4 regions of the Streptomyces sp. NPDC042638 genome follow, and region 1 is predicted to be linked to each of the others. Evidence: riboswitches for the same ligand, from Rfam matches in the RefSeq annotation. Region 1 holds a riboswitch; each other region holds the start of a gene.

Region 1 (5,178 bases):
CCCACGTAGATACCGACGTGGCTGATCCCGGAGTAGAAGAACACCAGGTCGCCGGGCCGTAGTTCGGAGCGGGAGACCCGGCGGCCGGCGTTGATCTGGGCGTACGTGGTCCGGGGCAGGGAGATGCCGGCGGCACGGTAGGCGGCCTGGGCCAGGCCCGAGCAGTCGAAGGCGTTCGGACCGGTGGCGCCCCACACGTAGGGGCTGCCGAGCTTGCTGTAGGCGTAGGCGACGGCTGCCGCGGCCCGCCCGGTGGATGCCTGGGCGGACCCGGCCAGCTGCAGCGGTTGCCGTGGATCCGCCGCCGACCGGGAGGCGCGTGCGCCCGTGCCGCCGGTGCCGGTGCCGGTGCCGGTGCTGGTGCCAGTGGCATCGGTGCGCTCCCGCGGAGTCAGTCGCGCCAGCAGCCGCCGGGCCTCGCCCAGCTTGCCGGTGACGGTCTCCTTCTGCCGGTCCAGTTCGGCCTGCCGGGAGCGCAGTGACGTCAGCTCGATGCGCGCGGCACCGCGCAACCGCTCGATCTCCCGCAGTTGCCGGCGCACCCGCGACACCGCGGCGGCCTGCCGGTCACCGGCCCGCTCCGCGAGCGCGGCGCCGTCCAGGTACCGGTCGGGGTCGCTGGAGAGGGCCAGTTGCCAGGCCGGGGCGATGCCGCCGCCGCGGTACTGTGCCGCCGCGATCGAACCCAGCGCGTCCCGGGCCGAATTGAGCGTCTCCTGCCTGCGGGCGACCTCGTCCTGGAGTGCGCTCAGCCGCCGCCGGGCCGTGTCCGACTCCTCCTTCGCCCCGTTGTACTTCTCGGTGGCGGCCTCGGCCTCCCGGTACAACGTGTCCACCCGGGCCTTCACCTGCGCCGGCGTCAGCTGCGGCTCGGCGTGTGCCGTCCCGTCGAAGCAGGCCGCGGTGACCGCGCCCGCCAGGGCGAGAGTGGCGGCCGTCCTGGCCGTATGGCCGCTGAGCGGGCGTTGTGGGGGCTTGCGGTGGGCTGCCACCTGGACTGTCACGACCTTCCGTACGACGCGTGCGGCCGAGCGGTACGCCCTGCGGCGGCCCGCGCAGGGGGAGCGGGCCGCCGCCGGGCCTTTCTCGGCGGTGGTGGCCGGTAGCCGCGCCTGGTCCGGGCGGCGGTGGGGAGCCGGTCACCTGGGGGAGGACGGTAGGCCGGGCGGTGACGAGTTGGTAACGCGGTGTGCGGAACTGGCGCTGACGGATCGTGACTGACCGTATGTGTCCGTGCCGTCCGGCTGGTGTCGTCGCCTTTACGGAACGTGGTGACCGAAGAGCGAAAATCGGGAGGGGCGGGAGCCGTGAGGTGCTATGGGGCGCATATATCCAACATCCGCCCGGGATCAGCCGGCAGGCGGTGCCGGACAGTCACCGGCAGGCGGTGCCGGACAGTCACCGGCTCGCGGCGCCGCACAGTCACGAACCTCACGTGCCGCGCAGTCGCAAACCCCACGTCCCGCACAGCCACGAGCCCCGGCGTACCACCGTCGCAGGCCCCGCCGAGCAGCCCGCGGAGGGCTTTCGGCGGGGCCGGTGGCGGAAGGCGCGAAGCCCCCTGGCTAGGCTCCGGCTCCATGGACGTACTCATCCATCTCTTCGTCGGCCTGCACATCGTCGGTATCGCCGCGCTGCTCGGTGGTTTCCTCACCCAGATGAAGGCGATGGGCCAGGGCACGGCCCGGTTCGTGCCCGGGATGCTGCACGGCGCGCTGACCATGCTGGTCACCGGTGTGGTCCTGGTCGGGCTGAACCAGGCGGACGACCACCACGTCAACAGCATCAAGATCGGCGTGAAGCTGGCCCTGCTGATCGTGATCCTCGGCCTGGTCTACGTGAAGCGCGACGAGGAGCGGATCGACAAGGGCCTCTTCGGGCTGGTCGGCCTGCTCACCACGGCCAACATCTTCATCGCCGTCCTCTGGACCTGATCCCCGGCGCGCCCCCGCGTCAGCCCGGCCGCACCACGCTGTGGACGGCCGCCTCCCCCATCACGGAGACCGGCTCCTCCCGGACGTACGCGCCCGGCCTGGGGGCGTGGATCATCATGCCGTCGCCCGTGCAGAGCCCGACATGCCCGGCGTCGTCGTGGAAGAAGACGAGGTCGCCCGGGCGGGCGTCGGCAGGGGGCACCGGGGTGCCGGCGCCGGCCTGCCGGCGTGCGGTGCGCGGGAGGGTGACGCCGGCGGACTTCCAGGCGGCCTGGGTGAGGCCCGAGCAGTCGTAGGAGCCGGGCCCTGCGGCGCCCCACACGCAGGGCTTGCCGAGCTGGGCGCGGGCGAAGGCGACGGCCTTCCCGGCCTTGGTCGCGTCCGTGCCGGACGGCTCGCCGGCGGTCCGCTGCGACAGCAGCACGCGCGCGCGGGCGAGCTTTTTCCGGACGGTGGCCTTGGCCGCCTTCGGGCCGCTCACGGCTTCCGGCCGGCTCTCCGGGGGTGCCATGGTGGCGGCGTCGAGGCGTGCCCCGGCGGCCGTGCCCGGGACGGGTCCGCCGCCGCGCTGGGCGGGGACCGCGCCGCGCCGGTCCGGGGGCGCGGTGCGCTGGGTCGGCAGGGCGCGGTGCTGGGCGCGTCGGGCGACCTCGTCGCGGAGCCGCTGCAGGCTGTCCGCGCGCCGCCGCGGGGCCTCCGCGCGCTCACCCCGCTCGACCCCTTCGGCGCGGGCAGCACGGTCGGTGCGGTCGGTGCGGGCAGCGCGGTCGGTCCGTTCGACCTGGTCTCTGCCCGTGCCGGGGGGTATGTCAGCCGCCGAGTCCGCCCGGCGGTAGAGCTCGTCGATCTTCCGCTCCACCTCCTCCGGGCTCGGCCTGCCGTGACCGGTCTCGGGCGTGGCCCCGGCCGTCTGGGAGAGGACGGCCACGGAGGTGAGGGCGGCGGTGGCGAGGGCGGGGGTGCGGATGCCCGCCGTCTGGGTCCCGCCGGGGCGCGGCTTGCGGTGCGACGCCAAGGGAGGCGACTCCTTCCGTGCTCCGCCTACCGGGTTAGCTGTCGGGTTCGGGCGGGTGCTTGGAAGGGTTGCCCTACGGCGTCGTCCCGGGCGGGAGTCGGCCGATTCACCCCAGGATTCGGTGGGTCCCCGGCTCCGGGCACCGTGCGGGGCGCGCCGGACTCGGCGGAGGCCGCATGGCCCGGCGACGTTCGCCGGAGAGGGGTCGTGCGGCCTGACGGCAACCTAGCCAACTCGTGTGTCTTCTGTGAAGGTTGGTGCGAGGTATGTCCGATACATTTCCGTGACCTGAGGACAGGTTCATGCGCGTGTGACCAGGCGCTTCCGTTGGGTGAGCGGCCGGTGCAGGCCGTGGGCGCGGAGATCGGCTGTCCGGGAAGTGGGCCATGTTCGGGGGACGGCGACCGGTTGTCGGTGGGGCGCCCTAGACTCGGAGAGCGATGAGCAGCCTCTTTGACGACAGCTTCCTGGCGGACCTCCAGGCCCCACGCGGGCGCGAGGAGGAGCCCCCGCCACCGCCCGAGGACGACCACGCTCCGGAGTCGCTTCCGGACGATCTGTTCGGCGGGAAGTTCGACGTGCCACCGGACCGGGACGCCCACTACCGCGACGGGGCCCCGCGCCCCGCGCTCGACTCGGCGGCCCTCCTGGAGGGGCTGAACGAGAACCAGCGCGCCGCCGTCGTGCACGCCGGCTCCCCGCTGCTCATCGTCGCCGGCGCCGGCTCCGGCAAGACCCGCGTGCTCACCCACCGCATCGCCCACCTGCTCGCCGAGCGGGACGTGCACCCGGGCCAGGTCCTCGCGATCACCTTCACCAACAAGGCCGCGGGCGAGATGAAGGAGCGCGTCGAGCGGCTCGTCGGCCCGCGCGCGAACGCGATGTGGGTGATGACCTTCCACAGCGCGTGCGTGCGCATCCTCCGTCGCGAGAGCAGGAAACTCGGCTTCACGTCGTCGTTCTCGATCTACGACGCCGCCGACAGCAAGCGCCTGATGGCCCTGGTCTGCCGCGACCTGGACCTCGACCCCAAGCGCTTCCCGCCGAAGTCCTTCAGCGCCAAGGTCAGCAACCTGAAGAACGAGCTGATCGACGAGGAGGACTTCGCCGCCCAGGCCACGGACGGCTTCGAGAAGACCCTCGCCCAGGCCTACGCGCTCTACCAGTCGCGGCTGCGCGAGGCGAACGCGCTGGACTTCGACGACCTGATCATGACGACGGTCAACCTGCTGCGCGCCTTCCCGGACGTCGCCGAGCACTACCGCCGCCGCTTCCGGCACGTCCTGGTCGACGAGTACCAGGACACCAACCACGCCCAGTACGCCCTCGTCCGCGAACTGGTCGGCACCGGCGACCACGACGAGGACGTGCCGCCCGGCGAGAGTGACGTCCCGCCCGCCGAACTGTGCGTCGTGGGTGACGCCGACCAGTCGATCTACGCCTTCCGGGGCGCGACGATCCGCAACATCCTCCAGTTCGAGGAGGACTACCCGGACGCGACCACGATCCTGCTGGAGCAGAACTACCGCTCCACGCAGACCATCCTGACCGCCGCCAACGCGGTCATCGAACGCAACGAGTCCCGCCGTCCGAAGAACCTGTGGACCAACGCCGGCCAGGGTGCGCGGATCACGGGCTACGTCGCCGACACCGAGCACGACGAGGCCCAGTTCGTCGCCGACGAGATAGACCGCCTCACGGACGCGGGCGAGGCGAAGGCCGGCGACGTCGCCGTCTTCTACCGCACCAACGCCCAGTCCCGGGTCTTCGAAGAGATCTTCATCCGCGTCGGCCTGCCCTACAAGGTCGTCGGCGGCGTCCGCTTCTACGAGCGCAAGGAGGTCCGTGACGTCCTCGCCTACCTGCGCGTCCTCGCCAATCCCGAGGACTCGGTGCCGATGCGCCGCATCCTCAACGTGCCCAAGCGGGGCATCGGCGACCGCGCGGAGGCGATGATCGACGCCCTCGCCCAGCGCGAGAAGATCAGCTTCCCGCAGGCCCTGAAGCGGGTGGACGAGGCGTACGGCATGGCCGCGCGCTCCACCAACGCGGTCAAGCGGTTCAACACGCTGATGGAGGAGCTGCGCACGATCGTGGAGTCCGGCGCCGGCCCGGCGACTGTGCTGGAGGCCATACTCGAGCGCACCGGATACCTGGCCGAGTTGCAGAACTCCACCGACCCCCAGGACGAGACCCGTATCGAGAACCTCCAGGAACTCGCGGCCGTGG
Region 2 (5,178 bases), on a different contig from region 1:
TACGGGGCGCTGAGCACGCTGCTGGCGCTGTCCGGTCTGGTCATCCTCGCGCTGGTGCGGCGGCAGACCGGTACGGAGGGGTTCCTCGTCGGGCTCGGGCTGGCCGTGCTGCCGGTGCCCTGGCTGATAGCCGCGTTCCGCTGGCTGGACCGGGTGGAGCCGGGCCCGTGGCGGAACCTGGTCTTCTCCTTCGCCTGGGGGGCCTGTGCGGCGGCGCTGATAGCCATCGTGGCCAACAGCTTCGCGACCAGGTGGATCGCCACCGCTACCGCGGATCCGGCCAGTGCCGACACACTCGGCGCCACGGTGATAGCGCCGATCGTCGAGGAGTCCGCCAAGGCCGCCGCCGTGCTGCTGGTGTTCCTCTTCCGCAGGCGCGACTTCACCGGGATCGTCGACGGGGTGGTGATAGCGGGGATCACGGCCACCGGCTTCGCGTTCACCGAGAACATCCTCTACCTCGGTACCGCCTTCGGGACCGACCAGCTCAGCGGCGGCCGGGGCATCGCCTCCGTCACCGCCGCCACGTTCTTCGTGCGCATCGTGATGTCCCCGTTCGCGCACCCTCTGTTCACCGTCCTCACCGGCATCGGCTTCGGTATCGCCGCGCTGTCGGCCGAGCGGCAGCACGCCCGGCGTTTCCTGCTGCCGGTCGGCGGGCTGCTGCTCGCCATGAGCATGCACGCCTTCTGGAACGGCTCCGCGACCTTCGGCGAGTACGGCTTCTTCACCGTTTACGCCGCCTTCATGGTGCCCGCGTTCGGGCTGCTGACGTGGCTGGCGATCTGGACCCGGCAGCGCGAGCTGCGGATCGTACGGGCGGAACTGCCGGCGTATGTGCTGGCCGGGTGGCTGGGACCGGCCGAGCCGTTCGCGCTCGGGTCGATGCGGGCGCGGCGCATGGCCCGGGACTACGCCCGGCATCACCACGGCCGCCCGGCCGCACGGGAAGTGGCCCGGTACGAGGGGTACGCCACCTCCCTCGCGTTCCTGCGGCAGCGGGGGCGCAAGGGGAAGGCCGGCGCCGACTTCGTGGTACGGGAGCGGGAACTGCTGGACGAGCTGTGGAGGCGCCGGGCCGTGGCCCGTCCGGCGCTGGAGTACGCGTCGCGGACGGCCGAGCCGGTCCGGCCGGCGCACGCGGGGCCGGGACCCACGCCGCACCGGCCGGCGTACGGCTACCCGACGACGCCGTACGCCCAGTACGCCCAGTACGCCCAGTACGCCCAGTACAACCCGTACCGCTCGTGACCGCCTAGGCCGAGGCCTCCCGCAGTTTCGCCACCTCGGGATCCGTCAGCTTCAGGTCCGCCATGCCCAGCAGCGCCGGAAGCTGCTCCACCGTCCGCGCCGAGGCGATCGGGGCCGTGACCGTCGGCTGGGCGGCCAGCCAGGCCAGGGCGACCGTGGCGACCGGGACGTCGTGGGCCTCGGCGATCTCGTCCAGGGCCGACAGGACCTTCTGGCCGCGCTCGGAGTCCGCGTAGTCCTTCACCCGGCCGGCGCGGGCGCTGTCGACGGTCGTACCGGGCCGGTACTTGCCGGTGAGGAAGCCCGACGCGAGCGCGAAGTACGGGACGGCGGAGAGGCCCTCGCGGGCGGCGAGGTCCTGCAGCGGGCCCTCGTAGGTGTCGCGGGAGACCAGGTTGTAGTGCGGCTGGAGGGCGACGTAGCGGGCGAGGCCCTCGCGGTCGGAGAAGTCGAGGGACTCCCGCAGGCGCTCGGCGGTGATGTTGGAGGCGCCGATGTGCCGGACCTTGCCGGCCTTCACCAGCTCGTCCAGCGCGCCGATGATCTCCTCGACCGGCACGTCGGGCTCGTCGAAGTGGGTGTAATACAGGTCGATGTAGTCGGTGTCCAGGCGGCGCAGGGAGGCGTCGGCGGCGGCCTTGATGTTGGCGGCGGACAGTCCCCGGAACTCCGGGTGCTGGCTGACCTTGGTCGCGATGACGACATCGGAGCGGTTGCCGCGCGCCTTGGCCCACTTGCCGATGATCGTCTCGGACTCGCCGCCCCGGTTGCCCTCGATCCAGGCGGAGTAGGCGTCGGCGGTGTCGATGAAGTTGCCGCCGGCCGCCGTGTAGGCGTCGAGGACGGCGAAGGAGGTCTGCTCGTCCGCGGTCCAGCCGAAGACGTTGCCGCCGAGCGAGAGCGGGAAGACCTCGAGGTCGGAAGAGCCGAGTTTACGAAGTGACGTCATACGTCATGTCAACACCGGCGGCGGGCGATCGCATTCCGCCGCCGGGCGGACGGGCCGGACCGTCAGGGGTTGAGGCCCTTGCCCCGCAGCCACGCCATCGGGTCGATGCCGGTGGCCTGGCCACCGGGGTGGACCTCCAGGTGCAGGTGCGGGCCGGTGACGTTGCCGGTGGCGCCCACGCGGCCGATGACCTCACCGGTGGAGACCTTCTGGCCTGCCGTGACGTTGATCGAGGACTGGTGGCAGAACCACAGCTCGGTGCCGTCGTCCAGGGTGAGGATCGTGCGGTAGCCGTAGGAGCCGGCCCAGCCCGCCTCGGTGATCGTGCCGCTGTGGACGGCCTTGATCAGGGAACCGGTGGGGGCGGCGAAGTCGAGACCGGTGTGGTAGCCGGAGGACCACATCGAGCCGGCCTGGCCGAACGTCGAGGTGATCGTGTACGAGGAGGTCGGCAGCGTGTACTGCTTGGCCAGCTCGGCCAGCCGCTTCTCCTCGGCCGCCTTCTTGGCGTCGGCCTCCGCCTTCCGGGCGTCGGCCCGTGCCTTCTCCTTGGCCTCGGCGGCCTTGGCGGCGGCCTCCTTCTCGGCCTTGGCGGCGGCATCGGCGCTCTGCTTCTCGGCGGCGGCGAGCGCGACGGCGGTGGCCCTGGACTCGGCCTGGCCCTGCTGCTGCTCGGCCTGGGCCATGATCCGGTTGCGCAGCACCTCACCCGCGTCCGTGGTGTCCTCGCCCTCGGCGGCGGACGCGCCGACGCTGCTCAGCGTCGCGGTGGCCTGCGCCGGCGCGGAGTCCGCGGAGCCGTCGGCGAAGAGGGAGCCGACGGAGGGCAGGTCCGGCATGGAGATGGAGACCGGCGGCTTGCCGGTGTTGGCGCTGGCCATGCCGCCCGCGCCGACCGCGGCGATGACACCGACACCGAGGACGGTGGAGCTGCGCGCGAAACCGCCGCGCTGCTTGGCGACGCGGTGCCGCCCACGGGCCGGGGTAACGGAGTCCTCGGTGGGATTCCACTCCTCCCAGGGCCCCTCCTCGGCGCGGTAGGCGCCGTAGCCGAAGGTCTCGGGCTCGCGCTGTGCCGGTATGGACGGGGCTTCGGGGACAGGCCGGTTCGACGCCACGCGGGCGTGCTCCTTTCCTTCCGCCGCCTACCGGGTTAGCTGACGGGTTCGGAGCAGGAAGGTCTCCTACGCGCGTATACCGGTCGTGGACTCCATGAGTTCACGGCGGTATCCGCGTGATTCACCCCAAATTGGTGGTTCCCCGGTTCCCTCGCGGGATTCGGCGCGTGCGCACGGAGCCGTCTCTTGTGACGGCTGGGACGACCGCGCTGCGTTATCGAACGTTAATAGACCTGCCAGTCACTTTCCAAGCCGTTCGACTTGATCATTAAACGTTTTTGACAGCGGCCCTATCGACCACTACCCCGCCAAACCGGGCGAGTTGACCGAAGAGCCGGAAGCGTTCAGTAGTCACCGGCGGTTTCGATGATGACCCGGCCGTTGAGCAGACGGCACCCACTCGATCACTTTCGGTGACGGCCGGCAGGTCGCGCGGAGAAGTGATGTGCGGAGCACCTCCCGCATGGCGTATGCTGGTCACACAACGACGCGGGGTGGAGCAGCTCGGTAGCTCGCTGGGCTCATAACCCAGAGGTCGCAGGTTCAAATCCTGTCCCCGCTACTGAACACTCAGGGCCCGGAATCCAGTGGATTCCGGGCCCTGAGTGCTTTCCGTGGGCGTTCAGCCCGGCAGGTGGGTGTTCGGCGCCTTGGCGAGAGCCTCCAGTTCCGGGAGTACGACGACCTCGGCGCCCGCGGCGGTCAGCACGCCCGTGCCGTCGGCCGCGGTGACGAACGTGTCGGGTTCGCGCCAGGCGGTGACCACCCGCCGTACCCCGGCCCGCAGGATCAGCTCGGCGCAGGGAGCCGGGCGGGAGGCGCGGCGGGCACAGGGTTCGAGGCTGCTGTAGACCGTGGCGCCGGGCAGCCGCGGGTCGGCCGGGTCGATCTTGGCGAGCGCCGCCTCCTCCGCGTGCACCGCGGGGTCCGCGCCCTCGCGCGAGTGGCCGCGGGCCAGCTCCGTACCGTCGGCGGCGACCACCACGGCGCCGACGCTGAACGCCGTCCGTGAGGTCGGGCACCGGGCCGCGAGATCACAGGCGGCGCGCAGCCACTGGCGGTCGGCCGCGGTGGGGGCCGGTCCGGTGCCGGGGGCGGTGGGCGCGTAGCGCATGAGGACGACGTCCTCGATCCGGCGGGTGTCGAGCAGGCGCAGGCGTCCGCCCTGGTAGCCGCCCGGCCCGAACAGCCTCGGGGCCGCCGGATCCCCGACGAACAGCGGGGCGAGGACCAGCTGGAGCTCGTCGGCGAGACCCTGCCGCAGGAGCTGGGTGTGGACGGTGCCGCCGCCCTCGACCATCAGCCGCCCGACGCCGCGCACGTCGTGCAGATGCTCCAGCAGGGCCCGCCAGTCCAGGGCGGGGCCGAGCGGGACGACGTCAGCGGTGCGGCCGAGGAGGCGGGAGGCACGCGCCGCGCCCTCGTCGGTGGTGTAGACGAGCTTCTCGCCACCGGTGTGCCAGAAGTTGGCGTCCGGGTCGAGGTCGCCGGAACCGGTGACGGTGACCTTCAGCGGATACTCCGGCCGGCCCGCCGCGGCGCGGGCCGCGCGCCGCCGGGGGGAGTTGACCAGCAGGCGGGGGTTGTCAGCGCGGATCGTACCGGCGCCGACGAGGATGGCGTCGACGGAGGCCCGCACCTCGTCGACCCGGTCGAAGTCGGCCGGTCCGGACAGCAGGAGCCGTTCCGGTCCGGTGTCGTCCAGGTAGCCGTCGAGGGAGACGGCGGCGGACAGCAGCACGTACGGCAGGGGCATCGGCGCCCTCTCTTCGGAGTCGGACGGTCGGCGGACGGACGGACGGACGGCGGACGGCTTGGTTCAAGTTTGAAACAAACCTACACTGGCGGCATGACGACCCG
Region 3 (5,178 bases), on a different contig from region 1:
CGAGCCGCCACGGCCACAGGCGTCCCGGTGACGATCGCCAAGGCCGGGGGCAACCCCGTCAACGCGGGCTCGATGCTGGCCGTTCTGGGCCTGGGCGCCCAGGGCGGCGAGGAGATCGTCCTCGCCTCCGACGCCGAGGGCGCGGACGCCGCCCTGGACCGGCTGGCCAAGCTGGTCTCCGAGGGCCTGGAAGAGCTGCCCGAGACCGTCTGAGCAATGCCGGGAAGCCGCGCCGTCCACACCGGGCGGCGCGGCTTTCGCGTTTCCGAATTCCTTGCGGGCACCCGAAGGGCCGCGAGCCGTAATTCACGGCACAGGAAAAGAGCGGCGGAGAACACCCCTGCTCCGAATTACTCCTCTTTGTATACGGCACCCGTGTTAAAGCCGTGGCCCCGACATGTTGACGACATGTTGCGAAGTCCTCACACGGTCCCCGGTGCCGGAAAAGCGCAGCCGGTGCGCACCCGCCGCGCGCTCCGCGTGCAGCGCCGTGAGCGCCCGAGCCCGTTCGCCGTCCCCGCGCGCCACGGCATCCGCGATCGCGCCGTGCTCCGCCCAGGAATCCGCCGGGCTCGACGGCGGCTGCACCGCGTACATCCAGGCGATCTTGTGCCGCAGCTGGGTCAGCATCGCGGTCAGCGAGGGGCTGCCGGACGCCTGGGCGAGCGTCTCGTGGAACCAGCCGCCCAGCGAGCGCAGATCGTCGCTGTGGCCCTTCCTGGCCCGCTCCTGCCCCAGCCGGACCAGCCCGCGCAGCACCTTCAGATGGGCATCGGTGCGCCGCTGGGCGGCCCGTGCGGCACCCAGCGGCTCCAGCAGCATCCGCATCTCCAGCACGTCGGCGGCCTCCTGCTCCGTCGGCTCGGCCACGCACGCGCCCGCGTGCCGGCGCGTCACCACGAAACCCTCGGCCTCCAGCGTGCGCAGCGCCTCACGCACCGGGACGCGCGAGACGCCGTAGCGGCGGGCCAGGACTTCCTCGGTGAGGCGGCTGCCGCGCTCGTACACGCCGGCGACGATGTCGTCCCGGACCGCGGTGCACACCGAGTGCGCCGGAATACGCATGACCGACCTCCGTCTTAATCCCCGTGAAACACCGACGATGGACGCCTGTTCCGTGACTCTATTCCAACGGGCCGGAATTTCCGACAGCGGGCCCTAATCCATGGATATTTTTTGGACAGAGGCCCGGCGGAAACCGCGGAAAACGGCGAAAGCCCCGGCTCGGTGAGCCGGGGCTTTCGATGGCGTGCGGTGAGCGTCAGACGTTCACACCGTGCTTGCGGAGGTAGGCGACGGGGTCGACGTCGGAGCCGTAGTCCGGGGTGGTCCGCGCCTCGAAGTGGAGGTGCGGGCCGGTGACGTTGCCGGTGGCGCCGGACAGGCCGATCTGCTGGCCCGGGACGACCTTCTGGCCCACGGTGACGCCGATGGAGGACAGGTGGCCGTACTGGGTGTACATGCCGTCGGCCATCCGGATCACGATCTGGTTGCCGTACGCGCCGCCCCAGCCCGTGGAGACGACCGTGCCGGAGCCCACCGCGTGGACGGTCGTGCCGCTGGCCGCGTGGAAGTCGATGCCGGTGTGCGAGCCGGAGGACCACAGGGAGCTGCTGGCCTGGTAGCCCGTGGAGACGTAGGAGTGCGCGATGGGCGCCACGAAGGCGTTGAGCAGCTTGCGCTCCGCCTCCCGGGCGGCGCGGGCCCTGGCCTCGCGGATCTGCTCGGCCCGCTTGGCGGCCGCCTTCGCCGCAGCCTTCTCCGCCGCCTTCTGGTCGGCCGCCCGCTGCTGGGCCGCGGCCTGCGCGTCGATCTGCTCGGCGACGTCGTCGGTCGCGGCGAGGACGGGGATCAGGCCGGTCTGCTCGACGGGGTTCTCGGCGGCGAGCGCCGGGGAGGCGGCGAGGGTGCCGATCACACCGGTGGTGGTGAGGGCCGCGATACCGGCCGCCTGGGCGGTGGTCCGCTTGACCCGGCCGGGCTTGCGGTGCTTCCCGGTGGCGCACATGAACGCCATGAAGTGGCTGGTCCTTTCCTTCCCTCTCGCCTACCGGGTTAGCTGACGGGTTCGGAGCAGGAAGGTCTCCTACGGGCCCCCTCGCTGCCGCGCGGGCGCCCGATTCACCCCAGGGACGGTGGGTCCCCGGCTCCCCTGGCTCGCGCCGTACGGGGACTCGGCGATGACTGTCCGGTGCCGCGGGCGCGGCGCAGTGCCTGACGAACAGCCTGGACGACGCTAAGCGGGCACGCTTTCAATCCTCAAACGCATCCGGCGTTTTGTAGCGCATCCCACAGGCCAGACAGGCAACCTCCGCCCCAAAACGGGCATCTGGGAGGAAGAGTGGAACAGCAGGGGCCCTGACGACCCGTAGGCCGTCAGGGCCCCGTCCGCGCGCGGGCCGCTACTCGGCCGCCACCACGGTCACTTCACCGATGCCGAGCGCCTCGACCGGCGCCTTGATCTGGGCGGCGTCACCGACGAGGACGGTCACCAGACGGTCCACCGGGAAGGCGTTCACGACGGCCGCGGTGGCCTCCACCGTGCCCGTGGCGGCCAGCTGCCGGTACAGCGTCGCCTGGAAGTCGTCGGGCAGGTGCTGCTCGACCTGGTCGGCCAGCGTGCTCGCGACGGCCGCCGCGGTCTCGTACTTCAGCGGCGCCACCCCCACGAGGTTCTGCACGGCGACGTCCCGCTCGGCGTCGGTCAGGCCGTCCGCCGCGACCGTGCGCAGCACCTTCCACAGGTCCTCCAGCGCGGGGCCCGTGTTCGGTGTGTCGACGGAGCCGCTGATGGCGAGCATCGACGCGCCCGTGCCGTCCGGTGCGGACCGCAGGACCTGGCCGAAGGACCGCACGCCGTAGGTGTAGCCCTTCTCCTCGCGCAGGACGCGGTCCAGGCGGGAGGTGAGGGTGCCGCCGAGGCAGTACGTGCCGAGCACCTGGGCGGGCCACACGCGGTCGTGCCGGTCGGGGCCGACGCGGCCGATGAGCAACTGGGTCTGGACGGCGCCGGGCCGGTCCACGATGACCACGCGCCCGGTGTCGTCGGCGGTCACCGGCGGCACCGGCCGGGGCTCGCCCGGCGTGCCGGTCCAGGCGCCCAGGGTCTCGCCGAGCAGCGCGTCCAGGTCGACACCGGTCAGGTCGCCGACGACCACCGCGGTGGCCGTGGCGGGCCGCACATGGCGGTCGTAGAAGGCGCGTACGGCCCCGGCGTCGATCTTCTCGACCGTCTCCTCGGTGCCCTGGCGCGGGCGGGACATGCGCGAGGACGCCGGGAACAGCTGCCTGGACAGCTCCTTGGCGGCCCGGCGGGAGGGGTTGGCCAGCTCGTGCGGGATCTCGTCCAGGCGGTTGCGGACCAGCCGCTCGACCTCGCTCTCGGCGAAGGCGGGCGCGCGCAGCGCGTCGGCGAGCAGGGTGAGGCCCTTGGGCAGGCGGGACGCCGGGACCTCCAGGCTGAGCCGGACCCCGGGGTGGTCGGCGTGCGCGTCCAGGGTGGCGCCCGCGCGCTCCAGCTCGGCGGCGAACTCCTCGGCGGAGTGCTGGTCGGTGCCCTCCGAGAAGGCCCGCGCCATGATCGTGGCGACACCGTCCAGGCCGGCCGGCTCGGCGTCCAGCGGCGCGTCCAGCAGGACCTCCACCGCGACGACCTGCTGGCCGGGGCGGTGGCAGCGCAGCACGGTCAGACCGTTGTCCAGCGTGCCGCGTTCGGGGGCCGGGAACGCCCAGGGCCTGGCGTCGCCGGCCTGCGGCCGGGGGTGGAACTCCATGGTGGCGAGCTCGGTCACTTGGCCCTCTCCTCGTCGTTCTCGTTGCCGGCCTCTACGGTCGCTTCCCGCTCCGGGTCCTCGGGGACCTGGGCGTCCTCGACGGACTCCGGGGACTTCGGCTCGTAGACGAGGACCGCGCGGTTGTCGGGGCGCAGGCGGGCCTTGGCGACCTCCTGGACCTCCTGCGGGGTCACCTCCAGGACGCGCCGCACTGCGGTCAGGGCGAGCTGCGGGTCGCCGAACAGGACGGCGAACCGGCACAGTTCGTCGGCGCGGCCGGCCACCGTGCCCAGCCGGTCCAGCCACTCGCGCTCCAGCTGGGCCTGGGCGCGCTCCATCTCCTCGGGCGTGGGGCCCTCCTCGGCGAACCGGGCCAACTCCTCGTCGATGGCGGCCTCGATGACCGGCACCTCTACGTCACCGGAGGTCTTCACGTCCAGCCAGCCCATGGAGGGCGCGCCGGCCAGGCGCAGCAGGCCGAAGCCGGCGGCGACGGCCGTACGGTCGCGGCGCACCAGCCGGTTGTACAGGCGCGAGGACTCGCCGCCGCCGAGAACGGTCAGGGCGAGGTCGGCCGCGTCGCACGCGCGCGTGCCGTCCTCCGGGAGCCGGTAGGCCGCCATCAGGGCGCGCGCCGGGACCTCCTCGACGACGACCTCGCGCTTCTGCTCGCCGATGATCTCCGGCAGGGAACCGTCGCGCGGGGCGGGCTTGCCGTCGTGGGACGCGATCGAGCCGAAGTACTTCTCGACCCAGGCGAGGGTCTGCACGGGGTCGATGTCGCCGACCACGGAGAGCACCGCGTTGTTCGGCGCGTAGTAGGTGCGGAAGAACTGGCGGGCGTCCTCCAGGGTGGCCGCGTCCAGGTCCGCCATCGAGCCGATCGGCGTGTGGTGGTACGGGTGGCCCTCCGGGTAGGACAGGGCGGTCAGCTTCTCGAAGGCGGTGCCATATGGCACGTTGTCGTAGCGCTGGCGGCGTTCGTTCTTGACGACGTCCCGCTGGTTCTCCATGGACTCGTCGTCCAGGGCGGCCAGCAGCGAGCCCATGCGGTCGGCCTCCAGCCAGAGGGCGAGCTCCAGCTGATGGGCGGGCATGGTCTCGAAGTAGTTGGTGCGCTCGAAGCTGGTGGTGCCGTTCAGCGAGCCGCCGGCGCCCTGCACCAGCTCGAAGTGGCCGTTGCCCTTGACCTGCGCGGAGCCCTGGAACATCAGGTGCTCGAAAAGGTGAGCCAGGCCGGTGCGTCCCTTGACTTCGTGGCGGGAACCGACGTCGTACCAGAGGCAGACCGCCGCCACCGGGGTCAGGTGGTCCTCGGAGAGCACCACGCGCAGACCGTTGGCCAGGCGGTGCTCGGTCGCTGTCAGGCCCCCGGAGCCTGCCTCGGCTGTGGTCGTGTGACCCA
Region 4 (5,178 bases), on a different contig from region 1:
GAGACGTACTGACGCATCGGGTAGGCGAGCGCGACGATCAGCGTGCACAGCACCAGGGCGAGCAGCGCCGCCCGGCCGGTGAGCCGGGAGCGGCGGGCCTGCCGCTTGGTCTGGGAGCGGTAGACGCGGGCCGCCGTCTGCTCGCCGAGCAGCCTGAGCCTGGTCGCGGTGGAGAACCGGTCCCGGTCCTTCACGGCCATCTTCCCCGCCTCCCGTTCACACGCGCGTACGTCCCCGCACACGGTACGGGACCGGGTACGGGGACGTACGTACGACTGGCTAAGCCTTACGCCAGGTTGGGTCAGCCTCAGCCCTTGAAGCGCGGGAAGGCGGAGCGGCCGGCGTACACCGCGGCGTCGTCGAGGATCTCCTCGATGCGCAGCAGCTGGTTGTACTTGGCGACGCGGTCCGAGCGGGCCGGGGCACCGGTCTTGATCTGGCCGCAGTTCACCGCGACGGCGAGGTCGGCGATGGTGACGTCCTCGGTCTCGCCGGAGCGGTGGGACATCATGCACTTGAAGCCGTTGCGCTGGGCCAGCTCGACGGCGTCCAGGGTCTCGGTCAGCGAACCGATCTGGTTGACCTTGACGAGCAGGGCGTTCGCGGAGCCCTCCTCGATGCCGCGGGCCAGGCGCTCCGGGTTGGTGACGAAGAGGTCGTCGCCGACGATCTGGACCTTGTCGCCCAGCTTGTCGGTGATGACCTTCCAGCCGGCCCAGTCGTCCTCGAACAGCGGGTCCTCGATGGAGACGAGCGGGTAGGCCGCCACGAGCTCCTCGTAGTACTCCGTCATCTCGGCGGCCGAGCGGGACTTGCCCTCGAACTCGTACTTGCCGTCCTTGTAGAACTCGGACGCGGCGACGTCGAGCGCGAGCGCGATCTGCTCACCGGGGACGTAACCGGCCTGCTTGATGGCCTCGACGATGAGGTCGAGGGCGGCGCGGTTGGACTCCAGGTTCGGGGCGAAGCCGCCCTCGTCGCCCAGACCGGTGGACAGGCCCTTGGTCTTCAGCACCTTCTTGAGGGTGTGGTAGACCTCGGCACCCCAGCGCAGGGCCTCGGAGAAGGACTCCGCGCCGATCGGGGCGATCATGAACTCCTGGATGTCCACGTTGGAGTCGGCGTGCGAGCCGCCGTTCAGGATGTTCATCATCGGCACCGGCAGCAGGTGCGCGTTCGGGCCGCCCAGGTAGCGGAAGAGGGGCAGGTCGCTGGCCTCGGAGGCGGCGTGCGCGACGGCCAGGGAGACACCCAGGATGGCGTTGGCGCCGAGGGAGCCCTTGTTGTCGGTGGCGTCCAGGTCGAACATGGCCTGGTCGATCAGGCGCTGCTCGGTGGCGTCGTAGCCGACCAGCTCCGGGCCGATCTGCTCGATGACGGCGAGGACGGCCTTCTCGACGCCCTTGCCCTGGTAACGGTTGGGGTCACCGTCACGCAGCTCGATGGCCTCGAAGGCGCCGGTCGAGGCGCCGGACGGGACGGCGGCACGACCCGTGCTGCCGTCGTCGAGGCCGACCTCGACCTCGACCGTGGGATTGCCTCGGGAGTCCAGGATTTCCCGGGCTACGACGACGTCGATGGACGGCACGAGCATCTCCTTCTTGGATGTGACGCTTACGGTGCGGGGCTGGTGTGCCTTGCGATTAGAGCCTAACCGTCCCGGGGCCCTCGGCCACCGACCGACCGTCCCGTGGACAAGGCGACGGTACCTTTTGTTTCTGTACGAAACAAAGGAATCCGGTGAACTTCCGCGCGCGGTGGGCACAAAAAGCCCCGTCCCGGTGCGTACGGGGGAACACGCACCGGGACGGGGGCCCGTGGGGACGGGGGTGGCCCGCACGGGGGCCTTCGGTCAGGCCCGCACGGATGCGCGGGCCCGACGGGCCGGCTCGGGGCCGGATGTCACTTCAGGTGCAGCTGCTGGCCCGGGTAGATGAGGTCGGCGTCCTGGACGATGTCCTTGTTCAGCTCGAACAGCTTCTGCCAGCCGCCCTGGACGTGGTGCTTGCCGGCGATGCTGCCGAGGGTGTCACCGGTGACGACCTCGTACTCGCCGTCGCCCTTCTTGACCGTCTTGCCGGTCGGGGTGGTGACGGTCTTGCTCTTGGTCGTGGACGCGGCCGGACGCTCGGCGGAGCGGGAGGCGGCCTGCTGGCCGGTGGAACGGGTGGTGGTGGTGCCGCTGCCCGAGTCCGGGGTCGAGGGGGCGCTCGGGGCGGAGCCGCCGTTGGGGGTGCTCGACAGGCCCGTGCCGCAGACCGGCCAGGCGCCCTTGCCCTGCGCGGCGAGAACCTTCTCGGCCACGGCGATCTGCTGGGACTGGCTCGCCTTGTCGGCGGTGGCGGCGTACTGCGTGCCGCCGTACGCGGCCCAGGTGGAGGCGGAGAACTGCAGGCCACCGTAGTAGCCGTTGCCGGTGTTGATGGACCAGTTACCGCCGGACTCGCACTGGGCGACCGCGTCCCACTCGGAGGTGGTGGCGGCGGAGGCGTTGCCGGCCGCCATCAGCGGGGCGGCGACGGCGGCGCCGGTGACACCGGCCAGCGCGACGGCGCGGACGGCCTTGGACGGACGGCGGTGCTTGCCCTTGCCGGTAAACAGCATGGATCGATCCCCTCACCGACGCCTACGAGGTGAGCTGTCGGGTTCGGGCCGGTTGAGTTGCCCGGCCGCACCTCCCGCTTGCGCGGAGTGCGGCTTCACCCCCAGCCGGTTCCAGCTTCAACTGCTGGCCCCGGCGCCTACCTTGGGTCCCCCGCTCCTGCCTACGGCGCTTGACGCGACGACTGTTCCCGGGCAACCACTGGCAGGATTCGGCGTGGTGGCTGCCGGGGCTCGTGGTGACGAGCGGCCTCGACCGTAGACACGCGATCCGTGGAATTTCAAAGACGATCAGGGCTTCTGAGACTCATCCCACACTTTCGCCAAACCGGACATTAGGGCGCTAAGTGGGGCGTCAACTCCCTCTATTCGCCGCCCGTTTCGCCCCCGACTTCCAGGGTCTGACCGGCAGTGATGCGATTCGGGTCGGCCCCGATCGCCTTCTCGTTCCCGGCGTAGAGCGCACGCCACCCGCCGTCGACGTCAAGGGAGTCGGCGATGGACATCAGGGAGTCGCCCTCGCGGACGGTGTAGGTGCCCGGTTCACTCGAGGCGTGCCGACCGGAGCGGGGAGCGTCCTGACCGTTTGTCACCCCTTCGTCCGCACTTGCCCCGCGGTGACGTCCGCCACTGCTGAGGGCCCCGGTGTCGACCAGACTCCAAGAACCGGCGGCCTGCTGGGCGTTGGGTTCGGTCGCGGCGTCCGGGGTGGCCGCGGGGGTGTTATCCGTTCCCTGTGGGCTTCCGGGGCCCCGCGAGGGGGACTTGTCGGACTTGGGGGTGTTGGTCCCGTTGGATCCGGCGGGTCCGGTGGGCACACCGGCGTCCTTGCCCGGCTTCGGGGTAGGGCTGTCGGCCTTGTCGGACGAGGATCCCGACCCGGTCCCGGAGCCAGAACGGTCGTCAGAGCCGGTGCCGGCCCCGGTGGAGGGCGGCGAATCCGGCAGACCGGACGAGTCGGAGGCACCGGGGGTGCCGGAGGTGTCGGTTGTGCCGGAGGAGTCGGCCGGACCGGACGAGTCGCCCGAACCGCCGGTGCCACCGGAGCCGCCGACGCCCGTGTCGACGTCCGCGGAGCCGGAGTCGGAGGTCAGGCCGGACAGCAGCGCGCAGGTGGCCCAGGGGGTCGTACCCCGGTCGGCGAGGATCTTCTCGGCGACGGCGATCTGCTGGAGGCGGCTGGCCTGGTCGGCGCTGGCCGCGTACTGGGAGCCGCCGTACTTGTCCCAGTCGTCCTGCGCGATCTGCAGACCGCCGTAGTACCCGTTGCCGGTGTCCGCGCTCCAGGAGCCGCCGCTCTCGCACTCGGCCACCTTGTCCCACGTGGTGCCCTCCGCCGCGTTGGCGCTCGCCGCGCCGAGGAGTGGGATGGCGATGGCGGAGCCGGTCACTCCGGCCGCGACGAGGAGAGCCGGGGCCTGGCGGGGGCGACGGTGTCGACCGTTCCCGGAGAGCATGCAGATGCCTTTCGAGCGACAGCAGGACCGGCGCGGCGGATGGTGCCGCTCGCCGCGCTGATGGGTGAACGTATAGGCATACGATCACTTGTCACAAGTTCATGCCGCACAGATAACGTGAAGATCACAGAGTTGAATGTCCGTCATGTTCCCTTGCGGAGGCTGTGTTCACAGGGCGGGCGTGAACTCCACCGGCAGGGTGCGCAGGCCGCGCATGATGAGTCCGCCGCGCCAGCGCAGCTCGGCCGGGTCCGCGCCCAGCCGCAGGTCGGGCAGGCGGGTGAGCAGGGTGGCGAGCGCGGTCTGGCCCTCCAGGCGGGCGAGCGGCGCGCCCAGGCAGTAGTGGATGCCGTGGCCGTACCCGAGGTGCTGGTTGTCGCGGCGGCCGAGGTCCAGCACGTCCGGGTCGGCGAACCGCTCCGGATCCCGGTCGGCGGCGGCGAGTACGACGAGCACCGGATCTCCCGGCGCGATGTCCTGCCCGCCGACGGTCACCGGCTCGGTCGCGAAGCGCCAGGTGGCCAGCTCCACCGGACCGTCGTAACGCAGCAGTTCCTCCACGCCGGTGGCCAGCAGCTCCGTCTCCCCGCGCACCAGGGACTCCTCCAGCCGCCGACGCTGCTCGGGGTGGGTGAGCAGGGCGTAGGTGCCGTTGCCGATGAGGTTGACGGTCGTCTCGAAGCCGGCGAACAGGAGGATGAAGGCCATGGCGGCGGCCTCGTTCTCGGTGAGGTGCTCGCCGTGGTCGGAGGCGCGGATGAGGCCGGAGATCAGGTCCTCGCCGGGCGCGGGCGTGGCGGGCAGCGCCTCGCGCTTCTTGTGGATCAGCTCGGCGAGATAGCCGCGCATCTTCTTCACCGACCGGGCGACCCCGCCGCGGGGCCCGCCGCCGTGCCGGATCATCATGCCCGCCCAGTCCCGGAAGTCGTCCTGGTCCTCGCGCGGGACGCCGAGCAGGTCGCAGATGGCGTAGATGGGGAGCGGGAAGGCGAACTCGTGGATGAGGTCGGCGGAGCCGGTCTTGGCGAACCGGTCGATGAGCTGGTCGGCCAGCTCCTGCACCCGGGGCGCGAACTCGGCGACCCGGCGCGGGGTGAACGCCTTGCTGACCAGGCGGCGC

What was found. A riboswitch is a leader RNA that binds a small molecule or an ion and turns the genes downstream of it on or off. The one in region 1 is predicted to bind cyclic di-AMP.
Region 2: it holds a riboswitch for cyclic di-AMP, as region 1 does, so the genes downstream of both, AB0B40_RS30685 (M23 family metallopeptidase) here and AB0B40_RS28640 (NlpC/P60 family protein) in region 1, are expected to answer to the same signal.
Region 3: it holds a riboswitch for cyclic di-AMP, as region 1 does, so the genes downstream of both, AB0B40_RS18790 (M23 family metallopeptidase) here and AB0B40_RS28640 (NlpC/P60 family protein) in region 1, are expected to answer to the same signal.
Region 4: it holds a riboswitch for cyclic di-AMP, as region 1 does, so the genes downstream of both, AB0B40_RS01025 (transglycosylase family protein) here and AB0B40_RS28640 (NlpC/P60 family protein) in region 1, are expected to answer to the same signal.

What each region holds. Positions count from the first base shown of each region.
Region 1 is NZ_JBEZBT010000045.1:4,318-9,495, forward strand. It holds gene AB0B40_RS28630 (NlpC/P60 family protein) at 1-992, opposite strand, end outside; gene AB0B40_RS28635 (hypothetical protein) at 1,581-1,934, shown strand; gene AB0B40_RS28640 (NlpC/P60 family protein) at 1,954-2,949, opposite strand; cyclic di-AMP (ydaO/yuaA leader) riboswitch at 2,958-3,127, opposite strand; gene pcrA (DNA helicase PcrA) at 3,390-5,178, shown strand, end outside.
Region 2 is NZ_JBEZBT010000052.1:11,105-16,282, forward strand. It holds gene AB0B40_RS30675 (PrsW family intramembrane metalloprotease) at 1-1,251, shown strand, start outside; gene AB0B40_RS30680 (aldo/keto reductase) at 1,256-2,200, opposite strand; gene AB0B40_RS30685 (M23 family metallopeptidase) at 2,263-3,318, opposite strand; cyclic di-AMP (ydaO/yuaA leader) riboswitch at 3,326-3,494, opposite strand; tRNA gene AB0B40_RS30690 (tRNA-Met) at 3,807-3,880, shown strand; gene AB0B40_RS30695 (dihydrofolate reductase family protein) at 3,941-5,074, opposite strand; gene AB0B40_RS30700 (MarR family transcriptional regulator) at 5,168-5,178, shown strand, end outside.
Region 3 is NZ_JBEZBT010000021.1:7,905-13,082, forward strand. It holds gene AB0B40_RS18780 (HPr family phosphocarrier protein) at 1-213, shown strand, start outside; gene AB0B40_RS18785 (GntR family transcriptional regulator) at 379-1,065, opposite strand; gene AB0B40_RS18790 (M23 family metallopeptidase) at 1,262-2,017, opposite strand; cyclic di-AMP (ydaO/yuaA leader) riboswitch at 2,030-2,190, opposite strand; gene AB0B40_RS18795 (pitrilysin family protein) at 2,403-3,791, opposite strand; gene AB0B40_RS18800 (pitrilysin family protein) at 3,788-5,178, opposite strand, start outside.
Region 4 is NZ_JBEZBT010000001.1:229,598-234,775, reverse strand. It holds gene AB0B40_RS01035 (septum formation initiator family protein) at 1-200, opposite strand, end outside; gene eno (phosphopyruvate hydratase) at 308-1,594, opposite strand; gene AB0B40_RS01025 (transglycosylase family protein) at 1,903-2,604, opposite strand; cyclic di-AMP (ydaO/yuaA leader) riboswitch at 2,609-2,783, opposite strand; gene AB0B40_RS01020 (transglycosylase family protein) at 2,967-4,058, opposite strand; gene AB0B40_RS01015 (cytochrome P450) at 4,227-5,178, opposite strand, start outside.